DNA from 2 places in the Vibrio sp. EA2 genome. Region 1 is predicted to be linked to the other one. Evidence: predicted binding sites of a transcription regulator. Region 1 holds the regulator's gene; the other holds the start of a gene.
What was found. The regulator PurR, encoded in region 1, represses purine synthesis genes. The targets are predictions, from matches to a motif close to TNANGNAAACGTTTNCNTNA.
Positions count from the first base shown of each region.

Region 1 (4,740 bases):
GGCCTCACTGACTGTGTACCCTTCATTTTGGAAATAACCCGCCAGCTTACTGCGAGTTACAACATCATCTTCTACGACTAATACGTGATAGCTCATTTACACCACTTTCTGTCATTTATTATTCGAGATGTATTCTATTCATAACTATTAACATTTCTAGTCATGGGCGGGCTAAAAAGCAAGATTTAATGATTTTGTTGATTCAAAACAAGCTTACTGAACCCTGTTAATAAATGGACATATTTCTCTATAAAACATCATAGTTATAGTTACTGCTGTTCATTTTAATTGATTACACTTAAGGGACATCTGAATTTGATTTTGTGGTGCCAGAAACAGAGCATCATTCAGGAGCCTAAAATGCAAGAAGTGAAAGCTTTTAATGAAAAACGCGCCGAGATCTACTGGTGGTTTTCTAGCTTATTCGCTAAAGAACTGACAGCCAAAGAATTGGAGGCTTACCATAGTGTCGAAATTCGTAGCTTTTTGGCGGGCTTAGGTGAAAATGAATCTCTCAAACCCGCAATTGATCGCCTTGTTGACGCGTTGAATCGCTTACAAGACCGTGAAGATGCGCAACTAGAGCTTGCTGCTGATTTTTGTGAGCTGTTCTTAAAGACAGAAAAGTACGGCGCACTTCCTTACGCTTCGATGTATATCGGCGAATCAGGTTTGCTCAATGACAAGCCAGCAGAAGAGATGGAAAGATTGATGGCGGAGTTTGGTGTCCAAGTTGACGACAGCCTGAAGGAACCCGCCGACCATTTAGCGGTAGAGCTCGACTTCTTAGGTAATATGATCATTCGCTCTAATGAGTTTGAACAAGAAAAACACATGGAAGAAGCCTTCCTAAAACAAAATGAATTCATCCAAGGCCAACTCATGTCCTGGTTACCACAGTTCGCACAAAAATGTCAGCAACTGGATGAATTTGGCTTCTATGCCAGTGTCTCGCAACTATTAATTGCATTTTGTAAACTGGACAGCGCTTACCTTCTTGGTGAATAATTGCCGCCTATTTTAGGGAGCCTGTCGATGAGGTTCCCTATATTTTATTCGTTAACGATTAAAATTGTTCCGAGCGCTCGCTTTTTAGCAATCAAAATGTGACTTCCGAGACACAAAACCATTGCTGAAATTATTGCCAGCCTGCCCGCATAGGGCTAAAATGTGAACGCAAACGATTAAATATGATTTTATGTAAACCGCTGAAATAAAGCGGTTTTTGTGTTTTCTTAATAGGTTGTTGACCTTTCTGCACTCAGTTGAAGAAAGTTGCTTTATCAACCGCTGTTGCTACTTACCCTCTACCGACTTCGGAGTAACCACTGCTAAACATACTCAGCGCCATTAATTTTGTTGCGCTAAGTTTACACAAGACACGCAGCACAAGGTTTAGTCCCTCGGTATATTAGTAGCTCGATACAGGACACCATTTATGGCCACTATAAAAGACGTCGCTCGATTAGCCGGCGTTTCTACCACAACAGTTTCGCACGTTATCAACAAAACGCGTTTTGTTGCAGAAGCAACGCAAGAAAAAGTAATGAAAGCTGTTGATGAGCTTAACTATGCACCAAGTGCGGTAGCTCGTAGCTTGAAATGTAACTCAACTCGGACTATCGGTATGTTGGTAACGCAATCTACCAACCTATTCTTCTCCGAAGTCATCGATGGTGTAGAGAGTTACTGTTACCGACAAGGCTACACACTAATCCTGTGTAACACTGGTGGTATCTATGAAAAGCAAAGAGATTACATCCGCATGCTCGCAGAAAAGCGTGTAGATGGCATTCTGGTGATGTGTTCCGACTTGACCGAAGAACTTAAACAAATGCTCGATCGCCATTCTGATATCCCAAAAGTTGTTATGGATTGGGGCCCAGAGAGCTCCCAAGCCGATAAAATTATGGACAACTCAGAAGAAGGTGGATATATCGCGACTAAGTACCTGATTGATAATGGTCATACCGATATTGCTTGCTTGAGTGGCCACTTTGAGAAACTCGCATGCCAAGAGCGTATCGCTGGATTCCGCCGCGCCATGGCAGAAGCGAATTTACCGGTAAACGAGGACTGGATTCTTGAAGGTAACTTTGAATGTGATACCGCTGTTTTGGTCGCAGACAAAATTACTGCCATGGAAAAACGTCCAACGGCCGTATTCTGTTTCAATGACACCATGGCGCTCGGTTTGATGAGCCGTTTACAACAAAATGGTATCAAGATTCCAGAAGAGATATCTGTCGTCGGTTACGACAACATCGAGTTGGCAGAGTATTTCTCGCCACCACTGACAACGATCCACCAACCGAAGCGGCGTGTCGGTAAAAATGCTTTTGAGATTCTACTTGAACGTATTAAAGACAAAGAGCACGAGAAACGCATTTTTGAAATGCAGCCAGAGTTGGTCATTCGAAATACGGTCAAAAAACTCAATTAATTACTAATAAGCGCTCGCCAGAGCGCTTATTTTTCACGTTAAAAATTATCTTTTTTCGTCGTTTGTGTTCACTACAATCAATAAACATTTTATAAGTTGCTGTTTTGTATAAACACGAGCTCCCTCACATAGCCTTACAACCTGTGCTCAGTCTTCAATCTCAATTATGAAACCACAACCATAATATAAGGGCGTTTTACTGAAGCAACATCACATTTTGATCTCTGAAACGTGATGTTAATTCAAGATAAAAAGTATTCTCTACGTGTCACGCACAGGGCAAACCATCCGAAAGGATGGGACGCAAAGCTTCCGGCCTTAACCATGTTTCTAATGGAAGGTAGCGGGGTTACCGATGGCAAATATGCGTATAATGAGTTTACTCTATAATGACATTGTTCCTGCATGTATTTGCTATTCTCTCGGACCTGACTTTTGGTGGCGTAATATTAATTACACCGAGATAACACATAATGGATAAACCGATACTCAAAGATTCTATGAAGCTATTTGAGGCACTTGGTACGATCAAGTCGCGCTCAATGTTTGGTGGCTTCGGACTTTTCGCTGATGAAACGATGTTTGCACTGGTTGTAAATGATCAACTTCATATACGAGCAGACCAACAAACTTCATCTAACTTCGAGAAGCAAGGACTAAAACCGTACGTTTATAAAAAACGTGGTTTTCCGGTCGTTACTAAATACTATGCGATTTCCAACGACTTATGGGAATCCAGTGAACGCTTGATAGAAGTCGCGAAGAAGTCTTTAGAACAAGCCAATTTAGAAAAAAAGCAACAAGCCAGTAGTAAACCTGACAGGTTAAAAGATCTGCCAAATTTACGACTAGCCACAGAACGAATGCTTAAGAAAGCTGGCATTAAATCAGTTGAACAACTTGAAGAAGCTGGCGCACTAGGTGCTTACAAGGCGATACGTGACTCGCACTCTGCAAAAGTAAGCATTGAGCTGCTGTGGGCTTTAGAAGGGGCAATAAATGGCACTCATTGGAGCGTCGTTCCCCAATCTCGCAGAGAAGAGCTAAAAAGTGCGCTTTCTTAACCAGCAGAGACAAATCTTTACGATGTATTTAAACCGCAGCTCTAGCCGCGGTTTTTTTTGAAATTTTTTCCGGCCTCAACCTGTCTATAAGTCTGTATATCAAATAATTGATAACGAGTACCCTATTTCTAATGGTATCTGTTAAATTCTTAGGGCAAGGCTGTCCTTCCGGAGTACAACAATGAATAAAAAACTGGTTTTTGGGTTGATACTGCTCTTAACGATAATTTTGTTAGCCGTTAACTTTAGCCAGTACTTCACTTTAGATAACGCCAAAGCGCAACAAGAAGCGCTCAACACCTATATTAGTGAAAGGTTTGTCGTTGCTATTACGCTCTATTTCATCGCTTATATCGCGATCACGGCGTTTTCTATTCCCGGCGCAGCCGTCGTCACTTTATTAGCTGCTGCCCTATTTGGCTTCTGGGCGAGCTTAGTTCTTGTCTCCTTTGCCAGTACTATCGGTGCGACGTTAGCTTTCCTGAGCAGCCGTTACTTATTACGAGATTGGGTACAAACAAAATTTGCTGCTAAGCTCAGCGCGATCAACGAAGGCGTCAAAAAAGACGGATCATCTTACCTACTTTCGTTGCGATTAATTCCTGTATTCCCTTTCTTTCTCATCAACTTATTGATGGGGTTAACCCCAATGTCTGTTGGTCGCTTTTATATTACTAGCCAAATCGGAATGCTCCCAGGTACAGCCGTTTATCTCAATGCAGGTACTCAGTTAGCAACGATTGAAAGTCTATCGGATATTGTCTCTCCCAGTGTTCTAGCCTCATTTGCGTTGCTCGGTCTTTTTCCTATGATTGTCAAATGGGTGATGAAGAAACTCAGACCTAACCAGATACAGCCAAATGGACATTCTTGATGAAGATATTTATTGCGAAAAATCCGGCGGAAGCACATATCGTTTGCGAACTGCTTAAAACAGAGCAAATACATTGTGAGGTTCGTGGTGAAGGTCTTTTCGGTCTAAAAGGAGAGTTGCCATTCGGAGACGATACAGACCCGTATGTCTGGCTATTCGCAGAAGAACAGCATATGAAAGCAACTGCCATTATTGATGATTACCAAAAACAAGCTCAGCCAAACACCTATCAAGATTGGACATGCCCTAAATGTTCAGAAATCAATGAAGGACAATTTGGTGCTTGCTGGCAGTGTGGTTATCAGATAGATGGAAGGGGCTAGGTAGTTAAGGTCCTAGATCCTAGGTCCTAGGTTCTA
Region 1 is NZ_JAWLID010000002.1:137,077-141,816, reverse strand. Features, by position in the region: gene torR (two-component system response regulator TorR) at 1-96, opposite strand, end outside; gene torD (molecular chaperone TorD) at 361-1,008, shown strand; gene purR (HTH-type transcriptional repressor PurR) at 1,439-2,443, shown strand; cyclic di-GMP riboswitch class I at 2,712-2,800, shown strand; gene RXX31_RS04965 (TfoX/Sxy family DNA transformation protein) at 2,917-3,507, shown strand; gene RXX31_RS04960 (TVP38/TMEM64 family protein) at 3,689-4,381, shown strand; gene RXX31_RS04955 (putative signal transducing protein) at 4,381-4,704, shown strand.

Region 2 (4,740 bases), on a different contig from region 1:
CTTCTCTTGTTCGATGAATGAAAGGCGAACCATTGCATTGCCGCCAAATCGAAATCCGACTAACCCCACTTTATGATGATCAACATAAGGAATCGAATAGAGCTCATTCAGTACCGCCTGATGGATACAACTCGAGTCTTCGGTCAAAGGCCAAAATGAACTGTGTCCTATCGAAGGCATATCGACCGTTAGCATGGCAATATCTTTCGGTGCGAAGTGATTACGGAACAATCGCCACATGTCAGTTTGTAAACTATCTAGCCCCGCACTAACCATTACCACGGGCAACTGCTTATCTGTTCTAGGCAGGTGTAGATTCGCAATAATTTTGCGATTCTGGTACGGCACTTCGATTTGCTTAATCGTGTATTGGGTTTTCTCTGCCCCTTCCGAATACGCTTTGTTGGCTAATACCTGGGCCTGCAGCGCTAAGCTGTCGTTCTTTAAATGCGGATAGCCCGCAATACTGAAACATAACGCCGCCGTAAAAAGCTCATCCGCTGCTTCGTCCCCTTGCATATTTTCCGAACGCTTTTGATGCGCCATGCCCAACTTTATCCACTCGAATGTCCAGTTTCCGCTGTGGTAACCCATCACCGTGTCTAGCCATTCATCTTTAGTGCGTGAGTGCGGTGAAGAGGCAATCCTAGACAGCACCTCTTCTATCTCTATTGGAGATACGCCTTGCCATGCCCACTGCAGACGAAGTAAGTGACGATACCAAGCACGGTCTCCCAGCTCTTCTCTTTCGTCGAGGATTTTCTGGCTGGTTGGCATGTACTGAGTTAATGCAGAGGTTTCTTTGGCTTGCTTGTGTTTGACAAACAAAGTTTCAGACAGGTTTTTGCTGATATCTTCCGACATATGAAGAGCCCTAGCTATTTGCAATGCTTACCATAATAATAAAAAAAATGCCCCTAAACAGGGGCATTTCTCAATATTCTTTGACAGCAATTATTTTTGCTTGCGGTTTACTGGCTCAGCATACTGGATAGACATATCCCACGGCTGCTCAATCCAAGTATCTTGCTCAATATCAACAACGTAGTCATCAAGAAGTTCTTTGCCTGATGGCTTAGCACATACAGCAATCATTTTTGCTTTAGGGTACATTTCACGCAATTGACGTGCTGTATCACCACTATCTACTAGGTCTTCAACGATTAGGTAACCTTCACCGTCACCTTCTGGTGCTTTAAGCACAGACATATCGCGTTGATGGTCATGGTCGTAGCTTGAAATACAGATAGTATCAACGTAACGAATGCCCAGCTCGCGAGCCAGAATTGCACCAGGAACCAAACCGCCACGGCTTACTGCCCAGATACCTTTCCACTGCTCAGCTGGCATTTGCTTCTCAGCCAGTTCACGACAGTAAGTCTGCATCGCATCCCAAGTGATAATGAATTTTTTACTCATTGTAATAACCTAATAATTTAAAAATATGTATCCCCAATAGTCAGTGATAAAGACGGATAAACGACATATTCACTAAGCTCTCAAATGAAACTTGAGGCGGGGCTTAAAGCAGCGCAAACGATTATTCTACCGAAAGCTAATATTAATACCAATGGTGATATCAAATTTCTCCACATAGAGCGCAGAAACATCGATTTCGGTGAACAAAATCAAAATAAAAAGCCAGTAAGAACAGATGTCCTCACTGGCTTGGAACCAAATAGAATTAACCTACCAGGTATTTCACGATAAAGATGGCTGACATCACCCAAACACTGAGCGATACATCACGACCTTTACCACTAAATAGCTTGATAGCAGAGTAAGCGATAAAGCCTAGAGTGATACCTTCAGCAATAGAGAAAGTCAGTGGCATAACCAGACAAGTAACAACCACTGGTGACGCTTCAGTTAGGTCACGCCAATCGATGCTTACTAAGCCAGACAGCATTAGGATCGCTACGTAAAATAGAGCGCCTGATGTTGCGTACGCTGGAATCATACCTGCAAGAGGTGAAAAGAATAGAGCCAGTAGGAATAGTACGCCAACAACAACAGCAGTTAGGCCAGTACGACCACCCGCTGCTACACCCGCAACACTTTCAATGTAAGAAGTAGTGTTTGATGTACCAAGTAGAGCACCTACCGAAGTTGCCGTTGAATCAGCAAGTAAAGCTTTATTCAGGCGAGGAATGTTGCCGTTTTCGTCGGTTAGACCTGCTTTTTGAGAAACGCCAACCAGCGTACCTGCAGTATCGAACAAGTCAACGAATAGGAAAGCAAACACAACGGAGATCATGCCAACTTCAAACAAGCCAGAGAAGTCTAGCTGTAGAAACGTTGGAGCAATACTTGGTGGTGTCGACATCACACCGCCCCACTGTACATCACCGAAAAGTAGGCCTAATGCAGTCACACCAAGAATGGCAATCATTACCGCACCTTTCACACCACGGTGGACAAGCGAAATTGTCAGGAAGAAGCCGATAGCTGCTAGTACAGATGGTAGTGACGTGATATTACCCATCGAAACCAGTGTTGCTGGATTATCAACTACGATGCCTGCATTTTTTAGTGCAATAAACGCAAGGAACAGACCGATACCCGCTGAAATACCGGTACGTAGAGAGTGAGGAATTGAGTTGATGATCCATTCACGAATCTTGAACACACTCAATAGAATAAACAAAACACCGGAAACAAATACAGCTGCCAGTGCCACTTGCCATGTGTAACCCATTCCCAATACAACAGAATAAGTGAAAAATGCGTTAAGCCCCATCCCCGGAGCCTGTGCAATTGGGTAATTAGCGACCAAGCCCATAATGAAACAGCCAACGGCAGCAGCAAGGCAAGTGGCAACAAAAATAGCACCACGATCCATGCCTGTATCAGCCAGGATTGCTGGGTTTACAAAAATGATGTAAGCCATGGTCAGGAAGGTAGTAATACCTGCGATGATCTCAGTGCGCACATTTGTGCCATTTTCACTGAGTTTAAAGAGCCTTTCGAGCATTATCGAGTCCTGTTAAAGGTAAAAAGTAAACGGTTGCGTAATCGATTGGGGTGAATTATAAAGTTATCAAATAGCAAATTCCAGATAGAATCTTCACTCTAAATGGATTTTTTTGCAGGATATGAGACCCATTTACTAGGGTTTTGAACACGTATAAGAATTAAAGCTTAAGAAACAACAACTAGCAAATTCAGATGAAATACGCATAAAGTGTACAAACTGAACGATGTTCTAAACTTTCACATGGAAAGGCCGATTTTGTGTGGAAGTTTTAAAGTGTATTACGTCAAGATATCGCATTAACAGGCAAGCGATAAGGGAATAGACACTTAGAGGTGAGTTTTTAGCCAGACCAGAGCAATGCACATAAAAAAACGCCACTCAAATTGAGTGGCGGCGAATCATGTCAGAACTATTACTGAAAAAAAATTCCAAATTATAGGGGTGAACAAACTGTTCAAGTCACATGCGATGACGACTTATTTAGTAGCCAAAGCTTGTTGGGTATACAAAGCTTGTTGGGTATACAAAGCTACCGGTATATACAGATTTGCTATTCCAGAACATTGTACTTGGTAAACCTTTCATAACTATCACCTTCTCAATCAATTAATCCAGTTGTTGATTCTCAGTTCCTTGGAGGCGATTAACGGACTCATCCTTTGAGCATTTTCTTCTTCTCTCTGAAGATGGTTACAAATATACCACCAAGAAATTTAATTACAAGCATTTTAGTGATAAATATCACACAAAATCACCAATCACGCTCAAAAAAAGAACCATTGTGTAATTTAATTACACAATTATAAATAGACACACATTAATTGATGCTTTTTCAACCAGGAAGTAATACTAGGTAATGGATCTTATTCATAAACTGTGACAATACAGAAAGAAATCCTTGTACCGGCGACTACTCGTCTCTCTTTTCAGGTGGTATCCTTTAGCTAACTACCCAGATGTGAGCAGTATTTTATGCTGACAGTATGTATTTTTAACAAAAAACATCTGGAAATATAGATAAAAAGGAGCTTTCTGTGTCTGAATTCCATTCCGAAATCAGTACCTTATCACCTACCCCACTTTGGCGTTTTTTCGATAAGATTTGTTCTATCCCTCATCCTTCTAAACATGAGGAAGCACTGGCGCAATTCATTATTGGCTGGGCGACGGAACAAGGCTTTGATGTTCGTCGTGATCCAACGGGTAACGTATTCATCAAAAAGCCCGCAACTCCCGGCATGGAAAATAAAAAGGGCGTGGTTCTGCAAGCACACATCGATATGGTGCCACAAAAGAACGAAGACACGGACCACGACTTTACAAAAGATCCAATTCAACCATACATCGATGCCGAATGGGTAACCGCAAAAGGCACAACTCTCGGCGCTGACAACGGCATCGGTATGGCATCTTGTCTTGCGGTTCTTGCTTCTACCGACATTAAGCATGGCCCGATTGAGGTACTTCTGACGATTGATGAAGAAGCAGGCATGACAGGCGCATTCGGGCTTGAGTCTGGCTGGTTAGAAGGTGAGATCCTGCTAAACACAGACTCTGAGCAAGAAGGTGAAGTCTACATGGGTTGTGCTGGCGGTATCGACGGTGCGATGACTTTCGATATCACCCGTGATGCGATCCCAGCAGGCTTTGTAACTCGCCAACTAACACTAAAAGGCTTAAAAGGCGGTCACTCTGGTTGTGATATTCACACAGGTCGCGGTAATGCCAACAAATTACTGGGTCGCTTCTTGGCAGGTCACGCT
Region 2 is NZ_JAWLID010000007.1:61,160-65,899, forward strand. Features, by position in the region: gene frsA (esterase FrsA) at 1-864, opposite strand, end outside; gene tet(34) (oxytetracycline resistance phosphoribosyltransferase domain-containing protein Tet(34)) at 955-1,419, opposite strand; gene RXX31_RS15290 (NCS2 family permease) at 1,685-2,974, opposite strand; gene RXX31_RS15295 (aminoacyl-histidine dipeptidase) at 4,012-4,740, shown strand, end outside.
Region 2: the regulator PurR is predicted to act here: its motif matches at 2,996-3,015, upstream of RXX31_RS15290 (NCS2 family permease).